DNA from 2 places in the Silvibacterium sp. genome. Region 1 is predicted to be linked to the other one. Evidence: riboswitches for the same ligand, from Rfam matches in the RefSeq annotation. Region 1 holds a riboswitch; the other holds the start of a gene.
The links. A riboswitch is a leader RNA that binds a small molecule or an ion and turns the genes downstream of it on or off. The one in region 1 is predicted to bind cobalamin.

Region 1 (4,280 bases):
GAGCGCCTGCGCTTCAGGCGAATCGAAGGCCAGCCGCATCTGGAAGAAGACATCCTGCAGGCCCATCAGGCCGAGACCCACCGGACGCCACTTCGCGTTCGAGCTGGACGCTTCCGGAATCGGATAGTAGTTGATGTCGATCACGCGATCGAGCATTGGTACCGCGGTGTGAACCGTGCGCGCCAGCTTCTCGAAATCGAAGCTCGGGCGTCCGTCGGCATCCCACGTCACGTGCCGGCCAAGGTTGATCGAGCCCAGGTTGCAGACCGCGGTCTGGTCGCTCGAAGTCACCTCGGTGATTTCGGTGCACAGGTTCGAGAGGTGCACCACGTTGCCCGCTTCGCCGGTCTGGTTGCACTTCAGGTTGGTTGCATCCTTAAAGGTCATCCAGCCATTGCCGGTCTCAGCCAGTGTGCGCATCATGCGCGCATACAGGTCGCGAGCCTTGATCTGACGGCGATAGAGCTGCGCCTCTTCGGCCTTCTCATAGGCAACCTTGAACTCGTTGCCGTAAAGGTCGGGCAGCTGCGGCACGTCCTTCGGATCGAAGAGCGACCACACGCCGTCGGATTCCACGCGCTCCATGAAGAGGTCGGGAATCCAGTTGGCGAGATTCAGATTGTGCGTACGGCGCGCCACGTCGCCGGTGTTGTCGCGCAGTTCGAGGAACGACTCGACATCCGCATGCCACGGCTCGAGGTACACGCAGCAGGCACCTTTGCGCTTGCCACCCTGGTTCACCGCGGCAACCGAGCTATCCAGCGTGCGCAGCCACGGCACAATGCCGTTCGAGAGGCCGTTGGTCGCGCGGATCAGCGAACCTTCTGAGCGCACACGATGGAACGCGAGACCGATGCCGCCCGAGAACTTCGACAGCAGCGCGACATTCTTATAGGTGTCGTAGATGCTGTTCAGCGAGTCCAGAGGCGAATCGTGCAGGTAGCACGACGACATCTGCGCGTGCTTGGTGCCCGAGTTGAAGAGCGTCGGCGAAGACGGTAGATAGTCGAGCGACGCAATCAGCTTGTAGAAGTTGATCGCCTCGTTCGGCGACTGCGCAAGGCCGCAGGCCACACGGAGGAAGAAGTGCTGCGGCGTCTCGATGATCCGGCGCGAAAGCGGATCACGGAGCAGGTAACGGTCATACACGGTGCGCAGGCCGAAGTATTCGAAGCGATCGGAGAACTCGTCGTCGATCGCGTCGTTCAGCTTGCGGGCATGCGTGTTCACAAAGTCGAATGCGGCCTTGCTGACCACGCCTTCCTGGTGCCCGTAGCTGATCGACTGCGAGAAGGAATACAGGTTGAAGCCCGAAACTTCCTTCATGATCGTCGCCAGCAGCAGACGCGCAGCCAGGCGCGAATACTGCGGCTCTTCCGCGATCAGCGAAGCCGCCGTGTCGATCGAAATCTTGTCCAGTTCCTGTGTGGTGGCGCCATCGTACAGGCCGCCGATCGTCTTCGAGGCCACGCGGATCGAATCCACATGCTGCAGGCCATGGGCGCAGCGCTGCACCGCACGCACAATCTTGTTTACGTCGACGGGCTCGAGCGATCCATTGCGCTTGCGCACATGCATCACTGCCGTCTCTTCAGGCACGGGGAAGCCCGGCGTCACGTCGGAGAGAGTCGTCTGTACAGGAATGCGATCGGAAGTTGCGGCCATCGGGAGAGTCTCCTTGGCCCCGGAAAGCACGCGAAGAAACAGCAACGGCCACTCCAGGCGGAGTAGCGCCAGTCACCATTGCCTCGCCTCACCCTCGGAGGCGCGAGCGAATATTTCCGTTGGCAGGTCTTCGGACTACGCAGGTTCAAGCCTACTCGCCAGACTTCCCGAGGTCCGATACAAGAGACCCAGTGTCCTCGTGGCTTTCGTACCTACTAACCGCTGCGGGGCAGTCCCGGATTCTCACCGGGTTCCCTTTTCATCCTCCGCTTGGGAGGAACCATCGGAATAACCACACTATAAGTTGAGTCGACCGGCGCAAACAAGGCCACCCATTGTGGATATTCTGCAAAACTTCGCAGAACCCCACAATGGGTGACCGGTTACCGCCTTTTGTTTACTGATTAATAACGCCAGCTCTTCACATCCACCCCCTCGGGCGCCGTCTTCAGCATGTGATCGACCATCAGCGGAAGCACCCGCTGCGGCCAGTCGGCGTTGTTTTCCTGCATCGAATACTCGGCCGGACCTCCGGTATAGCAGTGCGGCTCGCCCGGGCCGTACTGGAATTCGGCATCTGAATGCGGATTCCGGCTCGCAGCCAGCGATTTCTGCAGATCATGCACAGCGTTGTTCAGAAAATAGGTGTCGCCATCGCCCACCGCCAGGTGCAGCTTGCCCTCGAGCTTCGGTCCCAGCGTCGCCCAGTTTTTCTGCAAATAGGCGTTCAGGTCGTAGTGCTCGTGCCAATACTCGACTACCTGCTTGTCGATCTTTCCGGTCAGCGGATCGATCACCTGCGCCGGATAGCCATCCGGCCCGGCTGGCGAGAAGACCGCCTGCCAGATATTCCACTGCTCGGTCGAACGCCCATGCGTGCCCAGTACATACTCGAAGCGGAATTCGCCTTCGGCATTCGCGATGATCGAGCCATCCGGCTTGCGATCGGCCGCGATTGGAATCTCGCCGAAGTCGCCCTTGCGGAGAAAGGCATTCGCATCGTTATAGAGATCGATGTTCTGGTAGCCGTGGAAATCCACCGGATCGGGGCAGGCCGCCCAGGTTCCGTTATACAAATCCGGATAGAAGACCTGCGTCGCCAAAGCCTCCCAGCCGCCGGTCGACCCGCCGAAGGTCGCGCGCGCCCAGCCCTGCCCCAGACCGCGATACTTCTTCTCGATGAACGGAATCAGCTCTTCGTTGATCGCCGATCCGTATGGCCCGAGGTTCGCGGAATCCACCACGTACGAGTCGTCATAGTACGGATTCGCGTTCTGCACATAGATCATGATCACGCGCGGCAACCGGCCGGAGGTCCAGTCCTGGAAGAAGCGATAGCCGGCCGCGGCGCGGCGCGCAGCTCCCTTGTCCTTCCCGTCGGGCAGCTTCGTAATCCATGGCAGCGGGCCGAAGCCCGCATGGTAATGGTCCTGGTAGACAACCAGCGGATAGTGCGCGTCCGGATGCTCGTCGAAGCCGTCCGGCAACAGTACCCACGCGCCCACGTACACATCGCGTCCCCAGAATTTGCTCAGCTTTTCGCTGCGGAATCGCTCGTACTTCAGCCACTTCGCGCCGGGATCCTTCGCCGCCATCACCGCCGGATCCTGATCTGTGCCTGCAATCGGCGGGATCACCTTGTCGAGCGAAAGCTTCAGTACCGTCTTCGTCTTCGGGTCGAAGTGCACCTTCACTGGCGCGTCATAGGGATTGCCCGGCTTCTCGTCCCAGTGTTGGCCCTCGCCCTTGTCCGGCGGCAGCCATACCGTCTTGCCGCTGGCGAGGTGGAACTCCTCATACACGTTGAAGACGGCTTGCACCGTGTAGTCACCCGCATCCAGATCACTGAGCGATTTGCGCGGATAGCCGATCGTCGCCGCATCCACCACGATCGGCTTGGCCGGATCCTGATTCACCACGTCCACGCCGAATCCCTGCGAGGAAAGATAGTTCTCCTCCAGCTGAAAGCGCGGCTCCGATTCCTTGTTTTTCGAAAACACCAGGATCAGGTGGCCGTTCAAAGGCTTCGCAACGCCACTCGAAGCCGGAATCGAGACTTCAATCCTCTGCGCGTGCGCGCAGACACACGTGAAAGCAGCAAATGCCGCAACGACCAGACGCCGCATATCTCTCCTGTACCCGAAGGGGTGAGGGAAGGATATCAGCCGCCTATATGGCTCTAGTCCTGCTGTGGCGCAGCCCCGCGCACAATCAGCTCGAGACCTTCCTTATACCGGCGTTCATAGCGGTCGAAGAGGATCGCTCCAGCCTGCCGCATCAGCGGAAACTCCTTCGGATCGAGCCTGGCGTTGCGCTCTTCGATGTCGTACTGCGGGGATCGCTCACCCGGCCGCGGAAAAACCGCCTGTTCTTCCATCACGAAGCTCTGCGTGTAGTTAAAGATGGTGCTCATCAGCACCGCCGTCTGCCGCACCGTGAAGCCCTTGTCGTGAATCTTCGCGGCCACCTGCTCGGCCGTCTTCATGTACGTCGTGTCCGTCAGATGAGAGCCCGCGACCATGCGCGCACCATCGCGATAAGCCAGCAGTGTCTGCCGCAGACCCGTTCCGTAGGCTGTCGCCCACACACGCCAGTCGGCCGCATCTCTCCCGGGA
Region 2 (4,280 bases), on a different contig from region 1:
AGGGCGAGGCCTTCGCCTTTGCCTGGATTGCCGCGAGCTGGCTCTTCATCTGCGCGACCAGCGCGGTGGCACGGTCGGGCGCGGCCACGGCCTTGCCGATGAGCTGCGTCTCCGTATAGATATCCTCGAGCGTCTCGTGCGGCACCACGAGCGATTGGATGTGCAGCGTGTCGAGGCGGCCGGTGAGCTCGACGGAGCTGTGCTCGAGCACCACGAGATCGGGCGCAAGCCGCGCGATGGCCTCCACGTTCGGATGCACGTAGCCGCCGACCTTCGGCAGCTTCAGCACCTCGGGCGGATAGTTGCAGAACTGCGAGACGCCGACCACTTCATTCCCCACGCCGAGCGCGAAGAGCGTCTCTGTAATGCTGGGCGAGGTGGATACGATGCGCTGCGGCTTTGCCTGCGCGTTCGCCATGCCCGCGCAGAGCAGCAGGACAACAATAAGAGAGAGAAGCCGGCGGCGGATTCGCGAAATCGGACGCATCGTTCCAGTCCTTTTACAAATTACAAAGATCCATGCTGCGGTTGCCGCGCCTGCAATGCGCGATCGGCAAGCCATCCAAAACCGAAGCCCAGCACGCTCCAGAGGAGCAGCTGCATCTCGAGCGCGGCGACGCGGAACTTCCACAACAGCGAGGCCGGAAAGCCCGCAGGCACTTCATCGATATTGGGCAGGAAGTGCGACGAGGCGGCAATCACGATCACAAAGAAGATCGCGGAGAGCAGCGTTGCGGTCCACACGCTTGTCCTGCGCTGCAGATACGCGTGCAGCCTGGCCGCGAGCACCATCGCAACCACCGAGAAGGCGAGCAGCAGAAAGTACGCGGCGGTGCGCATGCCGATGGTGTCGGGATTGCCCACAGACGGAGGGTTCGCCGGATACTTGAGCGCCGGAACCACTGCGAGCGCAACGAAGCCGAGCCCGGCCAGCGTGACGGAGAGCGAACGAGGATCGGCGATCGGCAGGCGGCCGAGCGAGAAGGCGAAGACAAGCGCGAAGATGCCGCCCACGGCGACGCCGTCGACGACGGTTGCGGTCAGCAGCCCAAGGCTGCTCTGGAGCTTGCGGCTGACGATCTCCGGCTCGGGCGCATCGCCCCGGGCCTGGTCCATGCTCGTCTCAAAGGCGATGGCGCGTTCCACCTGCGGTTCGCCGACCCAGCGGGCCAGGGCGAAGACAAGCAGACCCGCGATGAGCCCCGCAAGCATCCCGCGCACAAGCAGGATGCGAGTCATCGTGTCCTCTCAGTGACAGGGGAAGCCGAGCAGGTGGCGGCCGTCGTGCACAAACTCATGCACCGTGTGCCCGTGGATGAGCGAGGTGGCACCCTGCTCCGCGCCTACGAAATAAATCGCCAGCAGCATCAGCAGGCCGCCGAAGAGCGCCCAGGGCAGCACTTCCCGCACCGGGATGGTGGGGATGGAAACAGATTGAGGTGCCAGAGCACCGGCCAGATTTTGCGCCATTGGAAAGCCTCCCGGGATCACGCGTCCCACAGCAAGAGATCGCTTCAGGAATGAAGGAAGGTCTGGCTTGGAATCACAGTGGCGCGACCGCGCCGGAATTGCACCGGCTTCTTCACTTCATTTCAAAGACTGTTTTAACCCTATGTCTCCCTCAGTGGGGTGTCAAGGATGTGCAGAAATCACACGCCTCCGCGCATATAAAGGAAGCATGAGCACCCGATTTACCCTCATCGCGCACGCCGCCACGGAGGCACAGCGGACGGCGGCCTTCCCCACGGACGAAGCGATCACCGAATGCGAGCGGGAACGGCTGGCTTCGCATGGTTGGCGCGCCCCGCGCGCATCGCACATTTGCTCTGCGCCGGAGCTTCGCGCGCAGGAGACAGCGCGGCGGCTGGGGCTCGAAGCCGAAACCGAGGGAGCGCTGCGCGACTGCGACTACGGCCGCTGGCGTGGCCGCACGATGGACGAGATACAGGCCGAAGATCCTGCGGCGTTGATGACGTGGCTCACCGCGCCGGACGCGGCTCCGCACGGCGGTGAGTCCGTCACACAGCTGATCGAGCGCGTGGGCGCGTGGCTCGATGCGGCCTCCACGCAACAACATACCGTGGCGGTTACACATCCGGCGTGGATCCGCGCGGCCATCGTCCACACGCTGCGCCTGCCTGCGCCGCTCTTCTGGCGATTCGACATCGCGCCGCTGACCTTGACCGACCTGCGCCGCAGCGGCGAGGTCTGGACGGTTCGCTGCACCGGTTGTGGACTGCTCGCAACCGAGCCGTAACGGCTGTGCTTCAGCGCAGGTCATGCAGGAGCGCTGTGAACGCCTGCACCAGTCGCGCATTCTCAGCTTCGGTGCGCACCGCGATGCGCAGATGTCCGCGCTCCAGCGCCTCATAGTTGGCGCAGTCGCGAAGAACGATGCGGTGCTCGCGGATCATGCGCTCCCAGAATGCCTGTGCATCGATCGAGTCCGGAAGGCGCAGCAGCAGGTAGTTCGCGGCTGCCGGATAGAACGGAATCCTCGACGCGGCCAACATCTGCTCCAGCCCCTGCCGCCGATCGAAATTCAGCGCGAGTGTGCGTTGCGCGTACGCTTCATCCTGCACCGCACAGGCCGCGGCCAGCGAGGCAAGCGTAGTGACAGACCAGGGCGCAATCGCTTCCTGCATGCGGCTGCGCATCTCGACCGAAGCCAGCGCGTAGGCGACGCGCAGCCCGGCCATGCCGAAGAACTTCGTCACCGAGCGAAAGATGATGAGCTTCGGGAAGCGCTCGACTTCGGCGGAGAGCGTAGCTTCGGGCGCGTAGTCGATGAAGGCCTCGTCGAGAAAGACAAAGAGGTCGCGTCGCGCCGCCTCTTCCACGATCTCGAGCAGCGCTTCACGTGACGTGAGCACGCCTGAAGGATTCTGCGGATTCGCCAGCAGGATGGCATCGCAATCCTGCTCAAAGAGGGCGGCAGAATCGATGCGAAAGCTTTCCGCGCTGCTCAAAGCGTGCGGCACAACGGTCACCCCTGCGCGTTCTAAAGTCCGGCGATATTCGACGAACGCGGGCATCGGCACCAGGCAACGCCTCACAGGCAACACGCGCAGCGCCGCATCGAGCAGTGACACAAAGCCGTTCGATGCCGCGACATTCTCCGCGCGCACACCGGCGTAGCGCGCGAGCGACTCCCGTAATGCAAGCTCTTCCAGGTCCGGATAGTCCATCAGCGTCGACGGGGCTTCGAGCGCATGCAGGAGCGCTGCTTTCACCGCAGAAGGCGGGCCTTCGGGATTGATGTTCGCGCTGAAATCAAGCAGCTCCGACGCAGACACGCCGAAGCGTGCGGCGATCGCGCGGAGCTGGCCTCCGTGGAGTGGCGTAGTCTTCATCCGCGCGTCCTTCGCGGGCGCAACGCGAAGCCGAGGAGCACTGCGGCTCCGAGTCCCAGGAGCGCTGCAGCAGAGACGATGCGCACGGCCGCGCGTGCATCCTGCGGCCCAGGCGCGCGGAACTCACCGCCCATCGGCTCCGCCGCGATGAATTCTCCGGCATAGAAATTGCCGCCGCCCAGCCGCACGCCCAGCGCACCGGCCATTGCGCTTTCGGGCTGGCCGGCATTTGGGCTCTTATGGCGATGGCCGTCACGCAGCCAGATGCGCCATGCCCCCTCAGCATCCGCCTTCCTCAGCCGCGACGCGCCGATCACGGCCAGCGCCGTCATGCGTGCGGGAAGGAAGTTCGCTACATCATCGAGACGCGCAGCAGCCTTGCCAAAGTAGAAATAGCGCTCGTCCGCGTGGCCGATCATCGAATCGAGCGTGTTGACCGCCTTGTACGCCATGGCTAGCGGCACGCCGCCGAGCGCCATGTAAAAGAGCGGAGCCATCACCCCGTCCGACGCGCTCTCCGCAACAGTCTCGATCACCGCGCGGCTGATCTCGCACGCATCGAGCTGCGCGGTATCGCGTCCCACGATGCGTGCAAGGCGCGTGCGCGCATACGACAGATCGCTCGCATCGAGCGCAGCCAGCACCTGCGAGGCTTCGTCATGAAGGTTGCGCGCGGCGAGGCAGGTCCATCCCAGACCGATCTCGGCAAGCACGCCGAGTTGCTTCGAGCAGCGATAGGCTGCGGCGAGCGCGAGCCTGGTGAGCAGATAGCTTGAGCCCACGACTGCTGCAGTCAGCATCGCACCAGCAAGCAACTCTTCTCTATCACTCTGCTTCGGCCTGCGCAGCAGCGCTTCGCCCCGCGTAATCGCCGTACCCATCAGCCGCACGGGATGAGGAAACCATTCCGGATCGCCCGCAGCCTGG

Region 2: it holds a riboswitch for cobalamin, as region 1 does, so the genes downstream of both, QM649_RS07535 (CbtB domain-containing protein) here and QM649_RS00530 (ribonucleoside-diphosphate reductase subunit alpha) in region 1, are expected to answer to the same signal.

What each region holds. Positions count from the first base shown of each region.
Region 1 is NZ_JASGFD010000001.1:148,882-153,161, forward strand. Features, by position in the region: gene QM649_RS00530 (ribonucleoside-diphosphate reductase subunit alpha) at 1-1,665, opposite strand, end outside; cobalamin riboswitch at 1,769-1,965, opposite strand; gene QM649_RS00535 (alpha/beta hydrolase-fold protein) at 2,070-3,791, opposite strand; gene QM649_RS00540 (TetR/AcrR family transcriptional regulator C-terminal domain-containing protein) at 3,845-4,280, opposite strand, start outside.
Region 2 is NZ_JASGFD010000015.1:24,320-28,599, reverse strand. Features, by position in the region: gene QM649_RS07545 (ABC transporter substrate-binding protein) at 1-487, opposite strand, end outside; gene QM649_RS07540 (CbtA family protein) at 508-1,239, opposite strand; gene QM649_RS07535 (CbtB domain-containing protein) at 1,249-1,470, opposite strand; cobalamin riboswitch at 1,508-1,629, opposite strand; gene QM649_RS07530 (histidine phosphatase family protein) at 1,679-2,257, shown strand; gene QM649_RS07525 (pyridoxal phosphate-dependent aminotransferase) at 2,268-3,353, opposite strand; gene cbiB (adenosylcobinamide-phosphate synthase CbiB) at 3,350-4,280, opposite strand, start outside.